2 regions of the Dietzia sp. CH92 genome follow, and region 2 is predicted to be linked to the other one. Evidence: riboswitches for the same ligand, from Rfam matches in the RefSeq annotation. Region 2 holds a riboswitch; the other holds the start of a gene.
What was found. Region 2 has a riboswitch for cobalamin ahead of RWK90_RS07770 (ABC transporter substrate-binding protein). Riboswitches for the same ligand answer to the same signal wherever they lie in the genome.
Positions count from the first base shown of each region.

Region 1: another riboswitch for cobalamin. It lies ahead of RWK90_RS07180 (ABC transporter substrate-binding protein); the one in region 2 lies ahead of RWK90_RS07770 (ABC transporter substrate-binding protein).

Region 1 covers NZ_JAVHXC010000003.1:156,896-161,304, forward strand. Annotated here, with positions in the region: gene RWK90_RS07170 (carboxymuconolactone decarboxylase family protein) at 1-247, opposite strand, end outside; gene ggt (gamma-glutamyltransferase) at 380-2,398, shown strand; cobalamin riboswitch at 2,430-2,568, shown strand; gene RWK90_RS07180 (ABC transporter substrate-binding protein) at 2,658-3,587, shown strand; gene RWK90_RS07185 (iron ABC transporter permease) at 3,584-4,409, shown strand, end outside.
Region 2 covers NZ_JAVHXC010000003.1:281,788-286,196, forward strand. Annotated here, with positions in the region: gene RWK90_RS07760 (iron chelate uptake ABC transporter family permease subunit) at 1-392, shown strand, start outside; gene RWK90_RS07765 (ABC transporter ATP-binding protein) at 389-1,213, shown strand; cobalamin riboswitch at 1,318-1,476, shown strand; gene RWK90_RS07770 (ABC transporter substrate-binding protein) at 1,594-2,592, shown strand; gene RWK90_RS07775 (iron ABC transporter permease) at 2,594-3,700, shown strand; gene RWK90_RS07780 (ABC transporter ATP-binding protein) at 3,697-4,409, shown strand, end outside.

The DNA.
Region 1 (4,409 bases), 120 kb from region 2:
GCAGCGCCACCAACATCCCGATGTTGAGCAGGCTGCGATCCCGCCGACCCAGCCCCGGCCGGTCCCAGATGTTGCCCCACACGTTCTCCGTCACCACGTGTTGGAGGGCCTCCGACGCCGTCCCGGCGGCCCGACCCATGGCCCGGTCGACGAAGTCGTCGCCCATCACCTCACGTCTGGTCGCGAACCCCTGCGCCCGCAGGTCCCCGCCCGCCGGCCCCGCTGCCGCGCCGCTCGTCGTCGTCATCCCGTCCTACCTCCCTGCGCTCGGCGTCACCCTCCTGCGCGCCGTTCCCGACCATCCTGACCGAAACCGCCCGCGCCGCGCGCCGCCGGAGCACCCTGGGAGGAGGTACCCGGCTCCGGAAGGCGGCCCGCCATGCACTCTCGGACTTCCCGACGGATCGCACGCGCGGTCCTCGCCCTGGGACTCGCGCCCGTCCTCGCGCTGTCGGCCTGCTCGTCCGACCCCGGAGGCGCCGAGCAGGAGGCCGCGCCCACCTCGTCGTCGCCCCCGGACCGTCCCACCTCCGCGCGCCCGGGTGCGCTCGGCGGCGAACCCCTCCCCGTCCAGGACACCGCCCCGTGCGCCCAGGACGGCGGCGGCACGCCCGTCGCCCGCACCGCCGACGGAGCCGCACCCGAGGGCCCGATCTCCCTCAACCCCGAGGTCGCGACCGGGTACCGCACCGGGATGCGACCCGTGGCCACCGCGTCGTACTCGGTCTCCACCGCACACCCGCTGTCCACCCTGGCCGCGTGCGAGGTCCTCGCCGACGGCGGCACCGCCGCCGACGCCCTCGTCACCGCCCAGGCCGTCCTCGGGCTCGTCGAACCCCAGTCCTCCGGGCTCGGCGGCGGCGGATTCCTCGTCCATTACGACGCCGACCTGCGGCAGGTCCAGACCTACGACGGACGCGAGACCGCGCCCGCCGCCGCCACCGCCGACTACCTCCGCCACATCTCCCCCGAGGACACAGGCGAACCGCAGCCCGACGCGCGGCGCAGCGGCCGGTCCGTCGGCGTCCCCGGCATCCTCCGCCTCCTCGAGACCGCGCACACCGAGCACGGCGCCCGCGAGTGGGGCGAGCTCTTCGACCCGGCGGCCCGGCTCGCCGACGAGGGCTTCGACATCAGCCCCCGCCTGGCCGAGTCCATCGCCGCCTCCGCCGAGGACCTCGCCCGCGACCCCGACGCCGCCACCTACTTCCTCGACGGCGACGCCGGCAAACCCGCCGGGACCCGCCTGACCAACCCCGCCTACGCCAAGACCCTGGCCGCCATCGCCACCGAGGGCGCCGACGCCTTCTACACCGGCGCGATCGCCGAGGCGATCGTCGAGCAGGTCAGCACCGCCCGCGAGGGCATCACCCCCGGCGCCATGACGCTCGACGACCTCGCCGGCTACGAGGCCGTGGAACGCGACCCCGTGTGCAGTCCCTACCGCGACCACGCGGTGTGCGGCATGGCGCCGCCGTCCTCCGGCGGCACCGCGGTGGCCTCCACCCTCGCCATGCTCGCCGAGTACGACCTCGCCGCGTACCCGCCGGTCGACGTGGGGCCCGACGGTGGCCTGCCCGCCCCCGAGGCCGTGCACCTGGTCACCGAGGCCCAGCGGCTCGCCTACGCCGACCGCGACGTCTACATCGCCGACCCCCGCTTCGTGCCGCCGCCGCTGGGCTCGGCCATGACCCTGCTGCGGCCCGGTTATCTCGCCGACCGCGCCGGTCTCATCGACACCGAACGGTCCATGGGCGAGGCCGAACCCGGCGAGTTCGCCTTCGACGCCCGCGGCGTGTTCACCGGCCCCGAACACGGCACCACCCACATCAGCATCATCGACGCCGAGGGCAACGCCGCCGCCCTCACCACCACCATCGAGTCCGCCTTCGGCTCATTCCAGATGGTCGAGGGCTTCCTGCTCAACAACCAGCTCACCGACTTCGCCGCCGAACCCCGCGACGAGAGCGGGGAACTGCAGGCCAACCGCGTCCAACCCGGCAAGCGACCCCGCTCGTCCATGGCCCCGACGCTGGTGTTCGACGGCACGCCCCTCGCGCGCGGCGAGCTGCGCGCGGTCGTCGGCTCGCCCGGCGGCTCGCGGATCATCCAGTTCGTCGTCAAGACCCTCGTCGGGATGCTCGACTGGGAGCTCGACCCGCAGCAGGCCGTGGGCTCCCCGTCGTTCGGGGCGATCAACTCCCCCGAGACCGCGATCGGCGGCGAGCACCCGGCGGTGACCGACGACTCCGAGCTGACCCGGTGGCTCACCGAGCGCGGCCACGAGATCTCCACCGAGGAGCAGTCCTCGGGGCTCTCGGCGATCCTGCGCCAGTCCGACGGCACCCTGGTCGGCGGTGCCGATCCCCGGCGCGAGGGGGTCGTGCTGGGCGGGTGACGCGGCCACTTCTGCCCGTCGCGGCCGCTCGGCTACCCTCGAGGGGTCCGGCCCCGCGCCGGGCGACCGAGGTGCTCGGCGGAAGTCGGTGGGAATCCGACGCTGTCCCGCAACTGTGATCCCGTCCCCCACACGGGCAAGCCAGGTCGGCCGGATCCTCGGCGCGAGTACGAATCGACCTCGGACGAAGGACGGTTGCGTGCAGCGGCCCCGCGCCGCGGCCCGAGCTGTTCTCGTCCTCCGGATCACGGAGGATGCCGTGCACCACCCCAGCCCACACCACGGCCCGCGCGCCCGACGCGCCCGCTCCCTGCTCATCGCGCCCCTGGCCGCGCTGGCGCTCGTCGCCACCGCGTGCGGCGGCGCCGACGGCGAGGACGCCGCCCCCGCCGACCAGACCGGCGCGGCGGCCGGCGAGCCGCAGGCCATCGTGTCCCTGAGCCCCACCACCACCGAGATGCTCTACGCCGTGGGCGCGGGCGACCAGGTGGTGGCGGTGGACGAGCGCTCGGACTTCCCCGAGGGCGCCCCGGTCACCGACCTGTCCGGCTACACGCCCAACCTCGAGGCGATCCTGGGCTACGGCCCCGACCTCGTGGTGCTGACCGACGACAACGCCGACGTCGTGGCCGGGCTCGAGCGCTCGGGCGTCGAGGTGCTGCAGCTGTCGGCCGCCCAGACCCTCGACGAGACGTACACCCAGCTCGAGCAGGTCGGCGCGGCCACCGGCAACATCGGCGAGGCCGCCGAGCTGGTGTCGAAGATGCAGGGTGAGATCGACGAGATCGTCGCGTCCGTGCCGCAGCGCGAGACGCCGCTGACGTACTTCCACGAGCTGGACGACACGTACTACACGGTCACCGACGACACGTACATCGGCGAGGTGTACTCCCTGCTCGGCCTGACCTCGATCGCCACCGGCGACGACACCTACCCGCAGCTGTCCGAGGAGCTCATCCTCGAGGCCGACCCGGACCTGGTGTTCCTCGCCGACGGGCAGTGCTGCGGCGTCACCGCCGAGACCGTCGCGCAGCGGCCCGGCTGGGGCGGGCTCACCGCCGTGCGCGAGGGCCGCGTCCACGTGGTGGACGAGGACCTGGCCAGCCGCTGGGGCCCGCGCGTCGTGGACTTCATGCGCGAGGTCGCCGCGATCGTCGCGCAGATCCCCGCCACCCAGCCCGCGTCATGACCCGCCCGTCGCCCCGCCACGCCCTCGTGCTGGGCGGGGCGACGCTGCTCTTCGGCGCGGCGATGCTGCTCGGCACTCTGATCGGTCCGGCCGGGCTCACCGCGGGCGGGGTGCTGCTCGACCTCGTCGACCGTCTGCCGCTGGTCGCAGTGGACTCCGGGCTCACCGAGCGCCAGCAGGTGATCCTGTGGGAGATCCGGATCCCGCGCGTGGTGCTGGGGGCGATCGTCGGTGCGACGCTCGCGATCGCCGGTGCCACCTACCAGGGCGTCTTCCGTAATCCGCTCGCCGACCCGTACCTGCTGGGCGTGTCCAGCGGCGCCGGGCTCGGCGCGACCCTGGCGATCGTGGTGGGCGGGGCGGCGGGCTCGGGACTCGTGCCGCCCGCCGCGTTCGCCGGCGGCATGATCGCGGTGATGGCCACGTACGCGCTGGGGCGCAGCGTGGGCGGCGGGCGCAGCGAGGTCGTCATCATCCTCGCCGGCGTCGCGGTGGCCGCGTTCGCCAGCGCCATCCAGACGTTCTTCATGCAGCGTCACGACGAGACGCTGCGGCAGGTGTACTCGTGGATGCTCGGCCGCCTCACCACGAGCGGGTGGACCGACGTGCAGACCGTGCTGCCGTACGTGCTGGTCTCGGTGGCCGTGATCGCCCTGTTCCGCCGGATGCTCGACGTCATGGCGGTCGGCGACGTCGAGGCCGCCACCCTGGGCATCGCCCCGGCGCGCGTGCGGCTCATCCTCATCAGCGTGGCCACCCTCGGCACGGCGGCGGTCGTGTCGGTCTCGGGCCTCATCGGGTTCGTGGGCATCGTCATCCCGC
Region 2 (4,409 bases):
TCGGGCTCGCGCTCTGCCTGCTGCACACCTCGAGCCTCGACGCGTTCACCTTCGGCCAGGACTCGGCGGCCTCGTTGGGCGTCGACGTGGCGCGCACCCGTCTGGTGCTGCTCGGCGCGACCGCCCTCATGACGGCCGTGATCGTGAGCACCTGTGGGGCGATCGGGTTCGTCGGCCTGGTCCTGCCCCACGCCGCGCGCGCCCTGGTGGGCGGTCGCCACCGCGTGCTGGTCCCGACCACCGCGCTCATGGGCGCGATCTTCCTGGTGTGGATCGACGCGGTCTCCCGCACGGTGCTGGCCCCGCAGGAACTCCCGATCGGCGTGGCCACCGCGCTGATCGGGGTGCCGGCGTTCGTCGGCCTGCTGCTGCGGCGAGAGTGGACGCGATGACCCGCCGCGGGGACCTGGTGCCCCCCGACCGCGACGCGGAGGTAGCGGGCTCCGTCGGTGGCGCGACCCTGGAGGCCCGGAATGTCTCGTGGTCCGCCCGTGGCCGGCCGATCGTCACCGATGTCAGCCTGGCACCGGCACCCGGATCCGTGGTGGGCGTGCTCGGCCCCAACGGCTCGGGCAAGTCGACACTGTTGAGGCTGATGGCCGGGCTGCTCCACACGACGACCGGCCAGGTACTACTCGAAGGCGAAGACGTCCGGACGCTGTCGCGCAAACAGTTCTCCCGCCGTGTGGCCCTGGTCGAGCAGGAGGTGAGCACCGACCAGAACCCCACAGTGCGGGACGTGATCGAGCTCGGCCGGATCCCTCACCGCGCGGCCTGGTCCGGGCCGCGGCCGGGGGACGAGGCGGTCGTGGCGCGTGCCGCCTCCACGGCGGGGCTCGCCGAGCGCATCCATCAGCGATACCGGACGCTGTCCGGAGGCGAGCGTCAGCGGGTGCAGATCGCCCGGGCGTTGGCGCAGGAGCCCGAGGTGCTGATCCTGGACGAACCGACCAATCACCTGGACGTCCGGCATCAGCTGGACCTCCTCGCGCTGGTGCGGGGGACGGGCGCCACGGTGATCGCAGCGCTGCACGACCTGAATCTCGCGGCAATGTTCTGCGATCGTCTGGTGGTGCTGTCCGGTGGGCGGGTGATCGGCGACGGGTCGCCGGCGGAGGTCCTCACCCCGGAGCTGATCGACGCCGTGTACGGCGTCCGGGCGGCTGTGACGATTGACGACGGGGGGCTGCACGTGCGGTACATCGCCCGCTGATCCCGAGGCGGGAGGCCGGATCTGTGACTCCCCTGCAGCGACCGGGCCGGTAGCCCGCGGATCGGAACCCCGGTCGCTGCGACCGCCAGCCCGGTGCGGGCACGACTTCCTCTGCGCGACGCGGTATGCCTATGCTCACTACGCACTACTGACTTCCGGACGCAGGGGAAGACCGGTGAGAATCCGGCGCTGACCCGCAACGGTGTGCCGCCACGCATGCGTGACGGCGAGCCCGATCGCCTGCCCGGAGGCCTGACTCCACCAGTCATCGCCGAGGTCTGCGATCCGGAGTCCTGCCAGGTGACGTGGCGTCGTCGACGCCTGCCGTCCTGCGGGTCCGCCGTGTTCGTCGACCACACGACACGATCCGAGGTCTGATCATGTTCCGTCACCGTCCCGTCACCACTGCGGCCGCCCTTCTCGTGGCCGGCCTGGCCCTCACCGGCTGCTCCCGCGGGGAGGCGCTCGAGGCCGGCGGCGCCGCCGAGCCGTTCGCCGAGCCCGTCACCATCACCAACTGCGAGCGCGAGGCCACCTACACCGAGCCGCCCCGACGCATCATCTCGATGAACGACCACGTCACCGAGACCCTCATCCAGATGGGCGCGGGCGACCGGATCGTCGGGATGGGCTACGGCGAGCAGAACGACGTGCTGCCGGAGGTCGCCGACCAGTTCCACGCCATCCCCTCCCTGGCCGAGGAGTACCCCACCTGGGAGCAGATCGTGGACCTCGAGCCCGACCTGGTGGTCGCCGGGATGCGCAGTGCGTTCGACGACAAGGAGGGCCGCAGCCGCGACGCCCTCGAGGCCGCGGGCATCAACACGTTCCTGTTCTCCGAGTACTGCGGCGAGGGCTTCCCGGACCTGTCCATGCTCGAGACCGACTTCTCCCAGCTCGGCCGCGTCCTCGGCGTGGAGGACGGCGCCCGCGGTCTGACGGACCGGATCACCGACGAGATGGAGGACGTCCGCGCGACGCTCGACGCCGCGGGCGTGACCGGGCTCCCCACCTTCTTCTACGACAGCGGAGAGGCCGAACCCACGACCATCGGCGGGGTGGGCATCGGCCAGCTCATCGGCGAATACGCGGGCGCGGACAACATCTTCTCCGAGGGCGACCGTCCCTACCTCAAGACCACGTGGGAGATCCTCGGCGAGCGCCGCCCGGAGGCGATCGTGGTGCTGGACTACGGAGCCACGAGCGCCGAGGACAAGATCGCCTACCTGCGCGCCCAGCCCATCATGGCCACCACCCCGGCGATCCGGGAGGACCGCATCGTGGTGGTCCCGTTGTCCGACTTCTTCGAGAGTTCGCGGATGACTACCTCCACCGAGGCGATCGCCCGCGAACTGCACCCGCACGCGTTCGGGCAGTGACATGACGTCGGTAGCCGAGAGGCCCGCCCACGTCGTCGACGGAGCCACCACCAGCACCCTCTCCCCCGCCCCCTCCGGCCGCCGGCCCCTCGCGCTCATCTGCCTGCCGCTCGTGGCCCTGCTCGCGGTGTCGATCGCGGGGGGCGTCTCGCTGGGCTCGGTGTCCATCCCGATCGGGGACGTGTGGGCGATCGTCGCGCACCGCCTCGTCCCGGGCGCGTTCGAGCCGTGGTGGACCGATGCCCGCGAGGCGATCGTCCTCGAGTCGCGACTGCCCCGCGCGCTCATGGCGGCGGCCGTGGGCGCCTCCCTGGCCGTCGCGGGCGGTGTGGCGCAGGCGGTGACCCGCAACCCGCTCGCGGACCCGTACCTGCTCGGGGTCTCCTCGGGCGCGGGCTTCGGCGTCGTCGCCCTCACTGTCCTCGGGGTGGGCGCCGGGATGTGGGGCGTGTTCACCCTGCCCATGGCCGCGTTCGTCGGCGCGTTGCTCCCCCTGGCCGGAGTGGTGCTGGTGGCCCGCCGCGCCCACGACACCACCGCCATCGTGCTGGTGGGGGCGGCCATGACGATGGTCTTCGGCGCGCTCAACACCTTCACGCTGCTGGTGTTGGGCGACGACCACCAACTTGGCACGGTCATGCGGTGGCTCGCCGGCGGGTTCGGCGACGCCGGATGGACGATGGTCTGGGCGCCGATCGCGATCCTCGCCGTCGCCGGCACGGTGGTGATGCTGTGCAGCCGCCACCTGGACCTGCTCCTCACCGGCGACGACGGCGCCACCGCCATGGGCGTCAACGTGCCGCGGTTCCGGATCCTCATGCTGCTGCTCGTCTCGCTGCTCACCGCGGGAGCCGTGGCGGTGTCGGGGACCATCGGGTTCATCGGCCTGCTCATCCCGCACCTCGCGGGTTTCCTCACCGGCCGCACGTCCGCGCGCCTGCTGCCCACCGCGGCCCTGCTCGGCGCCCTCGCCCTGGTCCTGGCCGACATCACCGCCCGGTCGGTGAGTGAGGGCACCGAGCTGCCGGTCGGCGTCATCACGGGCGTCGTGGGCGGGCCGGTGTTCCTGGCGATGCTGTGGCGGCGCTACGGGAAGGCGTCGATATGACCACCCTCAGCGCGAACGGTGTGTCCGCCCGCCTGGGCGGCCGGCAGATCCTCGACGGCGTCGACCTCACCGTCAGTCCCGGCCTGGTCACGGCCCTGGTCGGGCCGAACGGCAGCGGCAAGACCACCCTGCTGCGGACCTGCTACCGGGCGCTGCCGGTGTCGGCGGGGATGGTGACGGTGGACGGCGCGGACATCGCCTCGCTGCGACGCCGCACGCTCGCCCGCGCGGTGGGCGCCAGCACGCAGGAGCCGGTCTCGCTCGGCGGAATCACGGTCCGCGAGTCGGTGCGCCTGGGCCGGACGGTCACCCGCGGGCCGTTCGAACCGCTCGGCGCCGACGACGCCGCGGTTGTCGAGACGGTCCTGGCGCGGGTCGGGCTGACCGGGCTGGCCGACCGGGACGTGCTCGCCCTGTCCGGCGGGGAGCGGCAGCGGGTGTCGATCGCGCGCACGCTCGCCCAGCAGCCCGACGTCCTCCTGCTGGACGAGCCCACCAACCACCTCGACCTCCACCAGCAGCTGTCGGTCCTGGCGCTGCTGCGCGAGCTCGCGGCCGGTGGCCTGGCGGTGCTGCTCACGATTCACGACCTGCGCATGGCCGTCGAGTACTGCGATGCCGTCGCGGTCCTGCACCGCGGGCGCCTCGTGGCGACGGGCGCGCCGGAGGAGGTCATGGACGCGGCCGTGCTGCGGGAGGTGTTCGGCGT